DNA from 3 places in the Streptomyces sp. NPDC002564 genome. Region 1 is predicted to be linked to each of the others. Evidence: riboswitches for the same ligand, from Rfam matches in the RefSeq annotation. Region 1 holds a riboswitch; each other region holds the start of a gene.
What was found. Region 1 has a riboswitch for S-adenosylmethionine ahead of ACFYXE_RS11995 (aminotransferase class V-fold PLP-dependent enzyme). Riboswitches for the same ligand answer to the same signal wherever they lie in the genome.
Positions count from the first base shown of each region.

Region 2: it holds a riboswitch for S-adenosylmethionine, as region 1 does, so the genes downstream of both, ACFYXE_RS07965 (hypothetical protein) here and ACFYXE_RS11995 (aminotransferase class V-fold PLP-dependent enzyme) in region 1, are expected to answer to the same signal.
Region 3: it holds a riboswitch for S-adenosylmethionine, as region 1 does, so the genes downstream of both, thrC (threonine synthase) here and ACFYXE_RS11995 (aminotransferase class V-fold PLP-dependent enzyme) in region 1, are expected to answer to the same signal.

Region 1 covers NZ_JBIARE010000003.1:92,021-96,906, forward strand. Annotated here, with positions in the region: gene ACFYXE_RS11985 (rhomboid family intramembrane serine protease) at 1-136, shown strand, start outside; gene ACFYXE_RS11990 (Lrp/AsnC family transcriptional regulator) at 174-455, shown strand; gene ACFYXE_RS11995 (aminotransferase class V-fold PLP-dependent enzyme) at 491-1,864, opposite strand; SAM riboswitch class IV at 2,041-2,158, opposite strand; gene trpD (anthranilate phosphoribosyltransferase) at 2,267-3,331, opposite strand; gene ACFYXE_RS12005 (cytochrome bc complex cytochrome b subunit) at 3,528-4,886, opposite strand, start outside.
Region 2 covers NZ_JBIARE010000002.1:316,805-321,690, forward strand. Annotated here, with positions in the region: gene ACFYXE_RS07950 (sensor histidine kinase) at 1-108, opposite strand, end outside; gene ACFYXE_RS07955 (hypothetical protein) at 304-753, shown strand; gene ACFYXE_RS07960 (radical SAM protein) at 886-2,244, shown strand; SAM riboswitch class IV at 2,380-2,489, shown strand; gene ACFYXE_RS07965 (hypothetical protein) at 2,535-2,873, shown strand; gene ACFYXE_RS07970 (SDR family oxidoreductase) at 3,017-3,748, shown strand; gene ACFYXE_RS07975 (GNAT family N-acetyltransferase) at 3,783-4,337, shown strand; gene ACFYXE_RS07980 (amino acid permease) at 4,418-4,886, opposite strand, start outside.
Region 3 covers NZ_JBIARE010000006.1:141,624-146,509, forward strand. Annotated here, with positions in the region: gene ACFYXE_RS22305 (hypothetical protein) at 1-1,030, opposite strand, end outside; gene ACFYXE_RS22310 (glucosyl-3-phosphoglycerate synthase) at 1,146-2,090, opposite strand; SAM riboswitch class I at 2,228-2,376, shown strand; gene thrC (threonine synthase) at 2,370-3,689, shown strand; gene ACFYXE_RS22320 (ubiquitin-like small modifier protein 1) at 3,807-4,082, shown strand; gene ACFYXE_RS22325 (cold-shock protein) at 4,505-4,708, shown strand.

The DNA of each region.
Region 1 (4,886 bases):
GGCCTATCTGGCGCACCTGGTGGGCTTCTCGCTCGGCTTCCTCTTCGCGTGGGGGTGGTGCGTGCGGGGGCGGCGGAGCACGCGCGGGAGGACGTCCCTGCCCGCGCGGGAGGGTGAGGCGGGAGGGCTAGAGTGAACGGCACAGCACCGGCCACCGAGGGAGACAGCCAGCCGTGATCACCGCGATCGTGCTCATCAAGACCAGCGTGGACCGGATTCCGGAGATCGCCGAGTCGATCGCCGCGCTCGACTCGGTCAGCGAGGTCTTCTCCGTCACGGGTACGTACGACCTGATCGCGATGGTGCGCGTGCCGCGCCACGACGACCTGGCCGACGTCATCCCCGGCCGGATCAGCAAGATCCCCGGCGTCGAGGCGACCGACACGCACGTCGCGTTCCGCACGTACTCCCAGCACGACCTGGAAGCCGCCTTCGCGATCGGCCTCGACTCCTAAGCCTCCCGGAGGGCCGGGTCACCGGGGCGCCCCGGTCAGACGGCGGCGCCGGTGTCCGGCACGCACCGCCCGTCCTCGGTGCGGTAGTTCCAGCGCGCGCCGTCGGCCACGAGCTCCTTGACGGCGCGCACGAACCGCTCCACGTGCTCGTCGGGGGTGCCCGCGCCGAAGCTCACCCGGATGGCGTTCAGGGACTTCTCGCCGGGCGCCGCCTCGGGCGCGCCGCACTCGCCCTGGGTCTGCGGGTCGCTGCCCAGCAGGGTGCGCACCAGCGGGTGGGCGCAGAAGAGGCCGTCGCGCACGCCGATGCCGTACTCCGCGGACAGCGCGGCCGCGAAGTGCGAGCTGTTCCAGCCCTCCACGACGAACGAGATGACGCCCACGCGCGGCGCGTCGTCGCCGAAGAGCGACAGGACCCGCACCTGCGGCACCTCGGCCAGCCCGGTGCGGACCCGCGCGATGAGCTGCTGCTCCCGGGCGACGAGACCCTCGAAGCCCGCCTCGGTGAGCGCCTTGCAGGCGGCGGCGATCGCGTACACGCCGATGACGTTCGGCGAACCGGCCTCGTGCCGGGCCGCGCTGTCGTGCCACTCCACGTCCACTCCGCCGTCCGTGCGCCGCGCCACCTTGCGCGAGGCGCCGCCGCCCGCGAGGTAGGGCTCGGCGGTGCGCAGCCAGTCGGAGCGGCCCGCGAGGACACCGGAGCCGAAGGGCGCGTACAGCTTGTGCCCGGAGAAGGCGACCCAGTCGACGTCCAGCTCGTCGATGGAGACCGGGTGGTGGGGGGCGAGCTGCGCGGCGTCCAGGACGATGCGGGCGCCGTGGGCGTGCGCGGCGGCGGCGAGCTCCTTGACGGGCCACAGTTCGCCGGTGACGTTCGAGGCGCCGGTCACGCAGACCAGGGCGGGGCCGTAGGGGTCGCGGTCGGCGAGGGCGTGCTCCAGGGTGCGCACGGCGTCGCCGGGGGTGCGCGGCGCGTTGAGGTAGGTGACGCGGGCGTCCCGCCACGGCAGGAGCGAGGCGTGGTGCTCGGTCTCGAAGACGAAGACCTGGCAGTCCGCGGGCAGCGCGGCGGCGAGCAGGTTCAGCGAGTCGGTGGTGGAGCGGGTGAAGACGACCTGGTCGTCCTCGCGGCAGCCGAGGAACTCGGCGACCGTCGTACGGGCGTTCTCGAAGAGGTCGGTGGAGAGCTGCGAGAGGTAGCCGGCGCCGCGGTGCACGCTGCCGTAGTACGGCGCGTAGGCCGCCACGTCGTCCCAGACCCGCTGCAGCGCCGGGGCGCTCGCCGCGTAGTCGAGGGCCGCGTACGTCACCTCGCCGCCGGTGACCAGCGGCACGGTGACGTCACGGCCGAGGACGGCCAGCGGGGCACAGACGGACGAGTCGGCGGCAACGGCGGAAACAGACATGGCGAACTCCCGGAAGAGACAAGTGAGTTCACTGCGACGACGGCCGCGCGACGAGGGCTGCGGCGGTGCAGTGATGAAGAGAAGAAGGGTGCGCGGAAAAGGGGCCGGAAGGCCCTAGCACATTCGCTTGCTCACGAGACTGCTCCCTTGAGGACCAGGACCCCAGGGTTCGCAGGGGTCCGCGCTTGCCACGGACCTTGCTGTCCACGGCCTGGTCTTCACCCGGGGCACCCCGCCACGGACGGAGGGTTGCCGGACAGCGGGCCGGGGCCGTAGTCGCTGTCACTCATGACCTGTGCAGCATCCTGCCATACGATCTTCGGCGCGCAAGGCGCAGTCCAGGATCCGGACTGCGCCGTGCGTCACACCGATACCGCGTCCCGGGGACTCCCCCGGGGCCTGTCAGCGGTTGCTGGCGGACACCCAGCGCTCCAGGGCCTGCTTCGCGGCCCCCGAGTCGATCGCCTGCGCCGCGCGGTCCATGCCGGCCCTGATCTGGGCCACCAGCGGCTCGTCGGTCGGCGTGAGGGCGACCAGCGCCGCCGCGGAGTTCAGCAGCACCGCGTCCCGTACCGGGCCGCGCTCGCCGTCGAGGAGGCGCAGGGCCACCTCCGCGTTGTACGAGGCGTCGGCGCCCCGCAGCGCCTCGACGGGCACCAGGTCGATCCCGACGTCCCGCGGGTCGAAGGCCTCCTCGCGCACGGCGCCGTCCCGCACCGTCCAGACCCGGGAGGTCGACGTCGTGGTCAGCTCGTCCAGCCCGTCGTCGCCGCGGAAGACGAGGGAGGAGTGCCCGCGCTCGGCGAAGACGCCGGCCACGATGGGGGCCATCCGGGGGTCGGCGACGCCGACGGCCTGGGCCCGCACCCGGGCGGGGTTGGTGAGCGGGCCGAGCAGGTTGAAGACGGTCCGGATGCCGAGCTGGCTGCGTGCCCCGCCCGCGTGCCGCAGCGCCGGGTGGAACTTCACGGCGAAGCAGAACGTGATCCCCGCCTCGTCCGCCACCTCGACCACCCGCTGGGGGGTGAGGTCCAGGTTGACGCCGAGCTTCTCCAGGACGTCGGAGGCGCCGGACGCGCTGGAGGCGGCGCGGTTGCCGTGCTTGACGACCTTCGCGCCGGCGCCCGCGACGACGATCGCGGACATGGTCGAGATGTTGACGGTCTTGGCGCCGTCGCCGCCGGTGCCGACGATGTCGACGCTGGGGCCGGGCACGTCGATGACGTTGGCGTGCGCGTACATGGCGCGGACCAGGCCGGAGATCTCCTCGACGGTCTCGCCCTTGGCCCGCAGCGCCACCACGAAACCGGCGATCTGCGCGTCGGTGGCCTCGCCCCGCATGATGCGGTCCATGGCCCAGGCCGTGTCGTCGGCGCTCTGGTCGCGCCCGTCGAGCAGGCCGTTCAGGACGTCGGGCCAGGAACGGCCCGCCGCGGTGTCGCCTCCTGCGGGGGTCACAGCGCTCATAGCCGCTCCTGGTCTTCTTCGTCCGTAGGGCAAGGAAACACCCCCGCACGCGGGGGTGGGACCACCCTATCCAGCCTCCGGGACGGCAAAGAGCCCCGTCCATGCAATGGACGGGGCTCCTGCCGTGGCGACCGTGGTGGTCCCCCGCCCGGACGAGGCCGGGAGGGGGCGGTCAGTGCTTCACAGCATCAGGTGATCAGTGGTGACCGTGGCCGCTCGTGATCTCCTTGTACTCGTCGGCGGTGGGCTTGGGGATCTGGTTGTTCTCCCCGTAGTAGCCCTTCGAGAGCTTCGCCCGGAGCTTCTGCGTTCCGGACAGCTTGCGCTCCACGCCGTTCTCGTCGACCGACGGGCCGATCTCGACCGGCTGGTACTGCTCGTGCGCCGTGAGCGTGTGCAGCTGCTCGCGGCTGAGCGGCTCGTGGACCTCGATGAACTCACCGTGCGGCAGGCGCTTGATGATGCCCGACTCGCGGCCGTGCAGCACCTTGTCCTTGTCGCGCCGCTGCAGACCCAGGCAGATCCGCTTGGTGACGATGAAGGCGAGGACCGGTCCGACGAAGAAGCCGATCCGGACGAACCAGGTGATGGCGTTCAGCGACAGGTGGAAGTGGGTGGCCCACAGGTCGTTGCCACCACCGACCAGCATGATCATGTACGCCGTCAGCCAGGCGACACCGAAGGCCGTACGGGTCGGGGCGTTGCGCGGGCGGTCCAGGATGTGGTGCTCGCGCTTGTCGCCGGTGACCCAGGACTCGATGAACGGGTAGACCGCGATGGCCACGAGGACCAGCGGGAAGACCACGACCAGCGGGATGAACACGCCCAGGGCGAGCGTGTGGCCCCAGAGGTTGATCTCCCAGCCCGGCATCACACGGATCAGGCCCTCGGCGAAGCCCATGTACCAGTCGGGCTGGGCGCCGGTGGACACCTGGTCCGGGCGGTACGGGCCGATGGCCCAGATCGGGTTGATCGAGGCGATGGCCGCGATGACCGCGATGACACCGAAGACCAGGAAGAAGAAGCCTCCGGCCTTGGCCATGTAGACCGGCAGCAGCGGCATGCCGACGACGTTCTTGTTGCTCTTGCCGGCGCCCGCGTACTGCGTGTGCTTGTGGTAGAAGACCAGGATCAGGTGCGCCACCACGAGGCCGAGCATGATGCCCGGCAACAGCAGGATGTGGACCGAGTAGAACCGCGCCACGAAGTCGCCGCCGGGGAACTCCCCGCCGAACAGGAACATCGACAGGTAGGTGCCGACGATCGGCATCGACAGGATGGCGCCCTGCATGAAGCGGACACCGGTGCCGGAGAGCAGGTCGTCCGGGAGCGAGTAACCGGTGAAACCGGTGAACATGCCGAGGACGAACAGCAGGAAGCCGAACAGCCAGTTGACCTCACGGGGCTTGCGGAACGCACCCGTGAAGAACACGCGCATCATGTGCACGAACATGCCGGCGAGGAAGATCAGCGCCGCCCAGTGGTGGATCTGCCGGATCAGCAGACCACCGCGCACATCGAAGGAGATGTGCATGGTCGAGTTGAACGCCTCCGA
Region 2 (4,886 bases), on a different contig from region 1:
GAGCAGCCAGAGCAGCACGGCGGGCACGGCGAGGAGCAGTGCCTTGCGGGGCAGGGGCCGGGCGGTGCCGGGCCGGGGCGTGCCGGACCGGTAGCGGTGATCATCCACGTACCGAATGTACGCATCGGGGCGTATCCGGCAGATCGGCCGAAAGCATGAGCGGTGCGGTGCTGATCGACCGAAGGGCCGAGGCGCGAGGGGTGCGGGGGCGGCGAGAGTGGAGCCAGTCACTCCGCCTCCGGCCGGAGCACCCCCAGCCCCAGCCCCCCCCCCAGCACCCCGCACCTGAAGAAAGCGACCACCATGACCCGCACGGCCACCCCCTTCCGCTCGCGCACCGCACTCTGCGCGCTCGGCGTGACCGCCCTCGCCGTCTCGCTGACCGCCTGCAGCGGTTCCGCCAACCCCTTCGACGACCACGAGGAGAAGGCGTCGTACGGGGAGGGCGCGGCGGCGAAGAGCGCCCGCGCCTCCGTGCCGCGCTGGCTCCCCGACGACGCGAGCGACATCAAGTACGTGATGTCGACCACGGGCGACGACCGGATCATCCGGTTCCGGACGCCGGACGGAACGTTCCCGGCCGCCTGCAAGCCGGGCAAGGCGCAGGGCGAGCCGCGCCTGAAGGCCGACTGGTTCCCCTCCGACCTGGCCTCGAAGGCGGACACGAACTGCGGTACCTGGTCCGGCGCGGCGGTCGACGGGGTGCTGTACGCCTGGCAGGACAAGGACGTGGTCAAGAAGGCGGCGCGCTGACCGCGACGGAGCCGCCCGCAGCATAGACCTGCGCCGGACGCGCTCTGCGACCGGAGTCGGATCCGCGGCGCATCGGCGGCGTATTAGCGTGGAGCGGACAGATCGACCGACAGGATCCGAGGTGCCCGGCCCATGCCAAGCCGCAGCGAGAGCCGTACCGAACTCATCGAGTCACTCATGGAGCGGTTCCCGCACGTGCCGCGGGAAGCCGTGATCAAGGAGGATCTGCTGCGCGGCGGCATGGCCTTCGACGAATCGGCGCTGAGCGACAACGAAGGCGGCGAGGTCAAGCCGAAGTCGTACTTCATCTTCTCCTTCGACCACGGCACCCTTCCCGAGCTGGGCGCCGCGGCGCTGCGCCGCCCGCCGGAGGAGATCGTCCTGACCGGCGGCCCCTACGGGCTGCGCCGCACCGTCGTCTCGGTGCGCGTGAACCCGGCCTCGCCCTACCGGGTGGCCGCCGACGACAACGGCGTGCTCGGCCTCTACCTGGACGGCGTGCGGATCTCCGACGTCGGCCTGCCGCCGATGCCGGACTACTACCGGCACACCCTGGAGAACGGCAAGTCCGTGATGGAGGTGGCGCCCACCATCCAGTGGGGCTACCTCATCTACCTCACGGTCTTCCGCGTCTGCCAGTACTTCGGCGCCAAGGAGGAGTGCCAGTACTGCGACATCAACCACAACTGGCGCCAGCAGAAGGCGGCGGGCCGTCCCTACACGGGCGTGAAGCCGATGGACGAGGTGCTGGAGGCCCTCGCCATCATCGACAAGTACGACACCAACAAGTCGTCCACCGCGTACACGCTCACCGGCGGCGCCATCACCACACAGCTCCAGGGCAAGGACGAGGCCGACTTCTACGGCCAGTACGCCAAGGCCATCGAGGAGCGCTTCCCCGGCCGCTGGATCGGCAAGGTCGTCGCCCAGGCGCTGCCCAAGGCGGACGTGCAGCGCTTCCACGACTACGGCGTGCGGATCTACCACCCCAACTACGAGGTGTGGGACCCGTACCTCTTCGAGCGCTACTGCCCCGGCAAGGAGCGCTACGTGGGCCGTGACGAGTGGCACCGCCGCATCCTGGACTCCGCCGACGTGTTCGGGCCGCGCAACGTCATCCCGAACTTCGTGGCGGGCGTGGAGATGGCGGAGCCGTTCGGCTTCAAGACGGTCGACGAGGCCATCGACTCCACCGTCGAGGGCCTGCAGTACTTCATGTCGCGCGGCATCACGCCCCGCTTCACCACCTGGTGCCCGGAGCCCACGACGCCGCTCGGCAAGGCCAACCCGCAGGGCGCCCCGCTGGAGTACCACGTGCGTCTCCTGGAGGCCTACCGCGCGACGATGGAGGCCAACGGCCTGTCCTCGCCGCCCGGATACGGTCCGGCCGGACCCGGCAACGCCGTCTTCTCGGTGAGTTCCTTCATGGACAGCCTCCCGGCGGAGGCGGCCGCCCCGGAGGACGCCGTCATCCCGGAGAAAGCTTCTTAGCCGCGTAGCCGCGTAGGTGCGGAATCGCGGAATCGCGTAGTCGCGGAGCCCCGTCGATCCGTGCCGCAGGAGCCCTGTCCGGGCCGCGAAAAATGCCCGGGCAGGGCTCCTGCGCATCGTGTTACGGTCGGCACGGGTCACGAGTTCCAGCGCCAAGCCCCGGCTCGCTGGACGGCACCCCGCTCCGTCGCGGGTGCCCCGGGTGACGACCCGCCCCGTGCGACGTGCACGGGGAACGGCGGATCACCGGGGTCGGCGACACCCGGGGTCCACGACTCCGGAGGCGCACCATGACGCACCCGCACGACACCTGCGACACCTACACCCCCGGCCACCAGGTCCACTGGATCCAGGCACGCGAGAGCGCGAAGGACCCCGGCCCGGAGGTCGACGTCCTGCTGTCCTCGCACGACGTCGCGGACGACGGCCGGATCTCCCTGCACGTGCTCGGCCCGACCCGGGGCGTGCCCGCCGCCCTGTGGACCCACGACCCCGAGCACCTGCGCCGCCTGCTGCGCGAGCACCGGGGCCTGGCCAGGTGGCAGCCCCGCTGGAACCTGCTCAGGCTGCGCCGCGACACCGTCGGCAGCACGCTGGTCTGCGTCGCCCCGCAGGAGCCGGGGCACTGACCCCGGCCGCGACCAGGCACGTACGGGACCTCCCGGCGGCCGGCGAAGATCACCGCTTCGTAGGATGACGAGGTGATCCGGACGCGGGCGATCCCCGCGTCCGGGCGGCGCGACAGTCAGCCACCCAGAGCCGGAGGTCCCCCGTGCAGCACCACCCCGTCACCGTCGTCACCGGCGGCAGCCGCGGCATCGGCGCGGCCGTCGGCGCCCGCCTCGCCCGGGACGGCCACGACGTCGTCCTCGGCTACCACGCGGACGAGCGGGCCGCCGAACAGGCCGCCGACGCCGTCCGTGCGGCGGGCCGCCGCTGCGTCACCGTACGGGCCGACACCGCCGACGAGGCCGACGTCGACCGCCTCTTCGACACCGCGGCGGCCGAGCTCGGCCCCGTCACCGGCCTCGTCAACAACGCCGGGATCGGCGCCCCCGTCGGCCCGCTGGCCGACGCCGACGCCGCCGGCCTGCGCCGGGCCCTGGAGGTCAACGTCCTCGGCTACCTGCTCTGCGCCCGGCGCGCGGTGCGCGACATGAAGGGGCGCGGCGGCGCCGTCGTGAACATCTCGTCCGCGGCGGCCACCCTCGGCGCCCCGGGCGAGTACGTCCACTACGCGGCCGCCAAGGGCGCCGTCGACACGATGACGGTCGGCCTGGCCAAGGAGGTCGCGCCCGACGGCATCCGCGTCAACGCCGTGGCCCCCGGCGTGATCTGGACGGAGTTCCACGCCGACCCCGAGCGCCCCGCGAAGCTCGCGTCGGGCATTCCGCTGGGCCGCTCCGGTCAGCCCGAGGAGATCGCGGCCGCGGTCGCCTGGCTGCTCTCGGACGAGGCCTCGTACGCGACCGGGACGGTGCTGCGGGTGGCGGGCGGCCGGTGATCCCGGCGAGGGCATCCACTCGTACGCTGTGCACATGATCAGCGGAGAGAGCGCCCTCAGCCAGGACGTCGTCATCCGGCCGGTGTCGCCCGACGACGCGGCCGCCCTCGCACGCGCCTACCGCCGCAACCGCGCGCACCTCGACCCCTGGGACCCGGACCGCCCCGACTCCTTCTACACCGAGGAGGGCCAGGCCGAACGGGTCCGGGGGCAGCTCGTGGACGGCCGCGCGGGCCGGTCCGCGCACTGGGTGCTCGCGAGCGGCGACGAGATCGTCGGCCATGCCGCCGTGTCCCACATCGTCCGCGGCCCCGCCCACAGCGGGAGCCTCGGCTACTGGATCGACGCGGCACAAGTGGGGCGCGGCCTCGCCTCCGCCGCCGCGCTGTACGTCTGCGCCGCGGCGGACGGCCAACTGGGCCTGCACCGCCTGGAGGCGGGCACCCTGCTGCACAACTCCGCCTCGCAGCGGGTCCTGGAGAAGTGCGGCTTCGAGGAGTTCGGGGTCGCGCCGCGCTACCTGTACATCAAGGGCGCGTGGCGCGACCACCGGCTCTTCCAGAAGATCCTCAACGACCGTCCGGTGTAGGCCCGTACGAGCCCGTCAGGACCCACCGGACCCGGTACGGGCCGGCCCGTGGGACGGAACACCCCACGGGCCCGCGGGACTCAGACGATGTTCTCCGCGACCTCCGCCTGCTCACGGTCCGAGCCGTACGCCTGCGGGGTGCTGTACGAGCGGCGTGCCACGAACCACCACACCGTGGCCAGGAGCAGCACCGCGGCCAGGGCGATCGAGGCGTAGTTCATCGAGTCGACCGTGACCGGGGAGACCTGCGGCAGGCAGAAGAGCACGGTCACGAACGCCACCCAGATCACCGCGATCCAGCCGACCGGCTTGCTCCAGCGGCCCAGGTTCCACGGCCCCGGCTGGAAGCGGTCGCCCGCGCGCAGCCGCAGGAAGATCGGGATGGCGTACGCGGGCGTGATGCCGATGACGTTGATCGCCGTCACCGCCGTGTACGCGGTCGTGGAGTACAGCGAGGGCAGCGCGATGACCGCGGCCAGGCCGACCGACAGCCACACCGCGGGGACCGGGACCTGGGTGCGCGAGCTGACCTTGCGCCAGATCGCGGAG
Region 3 (4,886 bases), on a different contig from region 1:
AGGCCTTGGCGTCGATGCTCAGGTTGTTGCGGTGCTTGGGCTTGACCGCGCCGTCGTCCTGGCTGATGAAGAAGTTGTCGCTCTTGCCGGTGTGCGGCTCGGTGACGGGCTTGCCGTCGACCAGGAACTGGTCGCCCTTGGTGTTCCAGTCGCCCTCGTACGCGGTGACGCTGGCGTGGATGTCGCCCTCGGTGCGGTAGAAGCCGTCGACGGGGACGGTGGTGGAGCCGTCCGGGGCCGCGGCGCGCCCCTTGGTGGAGCGCTGGATGACGTGGCCGCCCCAGAGGTAGACGTTGCGGCGGTCCGGCGCGTACTCCTCGTTCGGGCCGTCGTACTTGTAGACGACGGTCAGCGACCAGCCGCCGACGCAGCCCTGGCCGGCGGGCGCCCACACGTTGCCGACCGCGACCTCGACGGGGCTGCCGGTGGTGGCGCCCTGGAAGGCGTTGGTGACGTCGGCCTCGGCGGTGTAGTAGTGCGGGCCCTGGGTGGCGGCCGGGGAGCGGACCGCGTTCTCCACGCTCACCGTGTTCTCCGCGCCGCCGTCGACCCGGATGACGGGGGCGGTGGTGAGCGGGTCGCCGGGGGCCGGGTCCACGGGCTGGTTGCCCTCGCGGTTGAGGTCGCAGATGGTGCGCACGGTGCTGCCGAAGCGGTGCGTGCCCGCGTTGCCGCCCCAGAACAGCCGCGCGTAGTCGACCTGGGCGCCCGGCGGGATCGTCACCCGGCCGGTGCTGGAGTCGAAGGTGCCGGAGAGACCGGCGGTGTCGATGCGGCGCTCGGCGAAGTTGTTGTTGTTCTTGGTGCCCTGGGCCTGTTGGGTCTCCTTGCAGGCGGCGGCCACGTCGGCGGGGCTCGTCGGGCAGTCGAGGACCGTGTTGCCGATGGTCTTGAAGTCGCCGTACAGCGATTCGTCGTAGCGCTTGGCGAAGGGCTCGATGACCTCCGCGGACGCGGGCGTCGCGGTCACGGCGAGCGCGCCCGCCGCGACGGTGGCGGAGGCGAGCGTGAGCACTCCGGCCCGCCGCATGGCTTTCAGTGCATATCTGACCCACATAAAGGGGCAATGTAGGCAAAACGCATCATCTGCTGTGGTTGCGCCACGCGGCGGCCCCCGTGGTTACGCCACGCGACGGCCGCCGCGGTCACGCCACGCGGCGGTGCGCGTACTCGGCGACATCGGTCATCGGCGGGCGTTCCTCGGTGTCCACGGGATGGGTCCGCGGCACGAAGCCGTCCGCGCCCCGCTCGAACTGGGTCAGCTCGGGGCGCAGCAGATGGCCGCGGGCCAGGCGCAGCTGCGCCGTCCGGTAGATCGCCGCCGCCATCCGGCCCAGCGCCTGCCCGTCCTGGTGCCGGTGCCTGCGCACCCCCACATCCACCTGCGCCAGCGCGTCCAGGCCCACGGTGTGCAGCGCGTCCACCAGCAGCCCCAGCTCCACCCCGTACCCGACGGGGAACGGCAGCCGTTCCAGGAGCGACCTGCGCGCCGCGTACTCGCCGCCCAGCGGCTGGACGAACCCGGCGAGCCGCGGCCAGTGCATGTTCAGCAGCGGCCGCGCCATCAGCTCCGTGACCCGCCCGCCCTGGCCCGCCGCCGAGCCCAGCGGCCGGTCGTACATCGCCTTGACGAAGTCCACGTCCGGGTCGGTGAGCAGCGGGCCCACGATCCCCGAGACGAAGTCCGCGGAGAACTCCCGCAGGTCCGCGTCGACGAACGCCACGACGTCCCCGCTCGTGACGAGCAGCGAGCGCCACAGCACCTCGCCCTTGCCGGGGACGGGCGCGATGCGCGGCAGGATCTCGTCGCGGTGCACGACCCGGGCGCCGGCCGCCGCGGCGACCTCGGCGGTGCGGTCCGTGGAGCCCGAGTCGATCACGACCAGCTCGTCGACCAGCGGGACCCGCTCCATCAGCGCCCGGCGGATCTCGGCCACGATCTCGCCGACCGTGCCCTCCTCGTCGAGCGCGGGCAGGACGACGCTCACCGAGGTGCCGGACGCGTGCTTGGCGGCGGCCAGCCGGTCCACCGGACGGTCGGCGACCGACCAGGAACGCCTGCTCAGCCAGTGCTCGACCTCTTCCAGCACGGTCCTGGTCCTCCCATATGTGATCCATCTCGCGGTTCGGACGACTATCTCAAGGGTCCGGGGCTTCGGTTACAGTCTTGAACAACGCCGGTGACCATCGCATGTCGGGGGTCGTGGGCGTCACCACAATCGAATACCGCTCATCCAGAGGGGCAGAGGGACACGGCCCGTTGAAGCCCCGGCAACCCTCCGGTCGGACTCGTCGCGATCAAGCGCAGCGAGGCTCCCGGCTCGGGAAGGTGCCAATTCCGTCTCGCGGCGAGATGCGTCGCGAGGAAGATGAGGAGAAAGGGCCTCGCCTCCATGGCTGTGCAGACTGTCGCCACCGAAAGCACCACCTCTTCCGTAGACCTCGGCCCCGCCTCGGGACTCTCCTGCCGTGAGTGCGGCACCGCGTTCCCGCTCGGTCCGATCTTCGCCTGCGTCGAGTGTTTCGGCCCCCTCGAAGTCGCCTACGACCTGCCGCTCGGCGACCCGGAGGCCCTCCGCAAGCAGATCGAGTCCGGCCCCGCCAACATCTGGCGCTACGCCCCGCTGCTGCCCGTCCCCGCCGACGTCGCCGACAAGCCGAACCTCAACCCGGGCTGGACCAAGCTGGTCAAGGCCGACAACCTCGCCGGGGAACTCGGCATCGAGCAGGGCAAGTTGTTCGTCAAGGACGACTCCGGCAACCCCACGCACTCCTTCAAGGACCGGGTCGTCGCGCAGGCCCTGGAGGCCGCCCGCGCCTTCGGCTTCACCACCCTGTCCTGCTCCTCCACCGGCAACCTCGCGGGCGCCGTCGGCGCCGCCGCCGCCCGGGCCGGCTTCCGCTCCTGCGTGTTCATCCCGCACGACCTGGAGCAGGGCAAGGTCGTCATGGCCGCGGTCTACGGCGGCGAGCTCGTCGGCATCGAGGGCAACTACGACGACGTGAACCGCTTCTGCTCCGAGCTCATCGGCGACCCGCTGGGCGAGGGCTGGGGCTTCGTGAACGTGAACCTGCGGCCGTACTACGGCGAGGGCTCCAAGACCCTCGCGTACGAGATCTGCGAGCAGCTCGGCTGGCAGCTGCCCGACCAACTGGTCATCCCGATCGCCTCCGGCTCGCAGCTCACGAAGATCGACAAGGGGCTCAAGGAGCTCATCGCGCTCGGCCTGGTCGAGGACAAGCCCTACAAGATCTTCGGCGCGCAGGCCGAGGGCTGCTCCCCGGTGTCCGCCGCCTTCAAGGCCGGTCACGACGTGGTGCGCCCGCAGAAGCCCGACACCATCGCCAAGTCCCTCGCCATCGGCAACCCGGCCGACGGGCCGTACGTCCTGGACATCGCGCGCCGCACCGGCGGCGCGGTGGAGGACGTGAACGACGAGCAGGTCGTCGACGCGATCAAGCTGCTCGCGCGGACCGAGGGGATCTTCGCCGAGACGGCGGGCGGCGTGACGGTGGGCGTCACGAAGAAGCTCGTCGAGGCGGGGCTCATCGACCCCTCGCTGACGACGGTGGTCCTCAACACCGGGGACGGCCTCAAGACGCTCGACGCCGTCGCCGAGACGTCGCAGGCCACCGCGACGATCAAGCCGAACCTCGAGGCGTTTCGCTCCGCCGGGCTGGCCGGTTAGCCGCCGCGGGACCTGATCGCCGTCGCCCGACCGCCGGTCGCGGCCCGTCCGCGCGCCGTTCCCCGCGCCCCTTGCGGGGCGCGTCCCTCCGCCCTCCGTACTTCTGAGGTGAACCCCATGAGCGTCAACGTCCGCATCCCCACCATTCTCCGCACCTACACCGGCGGCAAGTCCGAGGTCGCCGCCGAGGGTGCCACGCTCGGTGAGGTCATCGCCGACCTGGAGAAGAACCACACCGGGATCGCCGCCCGGGTCCTGGACGACCAGGGCAAGCTGCGCCGCTTCGTGAACGTGTACGTGAACGACGACGACGTCCGTTTTGAGCAGGGCCTCGAGACCGCGACGCCGGACGGCGCGGGCATCTCGATCATTCCCGCCGTCGCCGGCGGCTGATCTTTTCGCAAGTACCCTGCGTTATCTGAATTGCCCCCTCCGTACGAGAAACGGAGGGGGCAATTCTGCATGGTTGAGCACGGTACAGTTGGGAAGCGTGCTTCGCCGTCAGTGCCGAGCGCATATACGAAGTCGGCCCGGAGCCGACAAGAAGTAGCCAAAGAGCGCTGCCCATTCGAACCTTATGCGGCTTTTGCCTGGCCCGACTTGCCCCGAATTCAGCGAATTCTTCGCATATTACCGTTCACGCGTGCCCGGAATTCTCGTCCGATTGACCTGTTGCAGACGGCAGTTGGACAGATACATTCAGCGGCGGTCGACGCGTTCCGGCGCACACCCCCATCATCCAATGGGCGGTGGAGGTCTGACCCGGGTCCGCGAAGTGCGGTCCTGTGCAAGGGCCAGTAATAGGGGAGTTAGGCATGGCTCAGGGCACCGTCAAGTGGTTCAACGCGGAGAAGGGGTACGGCTTCATCGCGGTCGACGGTGGTGCGGATGTTTTCGTCCACTACAGCGCGATCCAGATGGACGGGTACCGCACCCTTGAAGAAGGTCAGCGAGTCGAATTCGAGATCTCGCAGGGCCAGAAGGGTCCGCAGGCGGACATGGTCAAACTCGCCGTCTAGCTCGGCGCGACCGACCACCGAAGCAAGCATCGCCAGGGGCTCGTATCCCGCCAGGGGTACGGGCCCCTCGTGTGCGCCCGCGGGCGCCGGGGCGCGCGCCGGAGAGCTGTCCGAGATCCGTGAGAGGCGCTTGCACTCGCAGGGGTCGAGTGCTAATCATTGGGCTTAGCACTCTCCG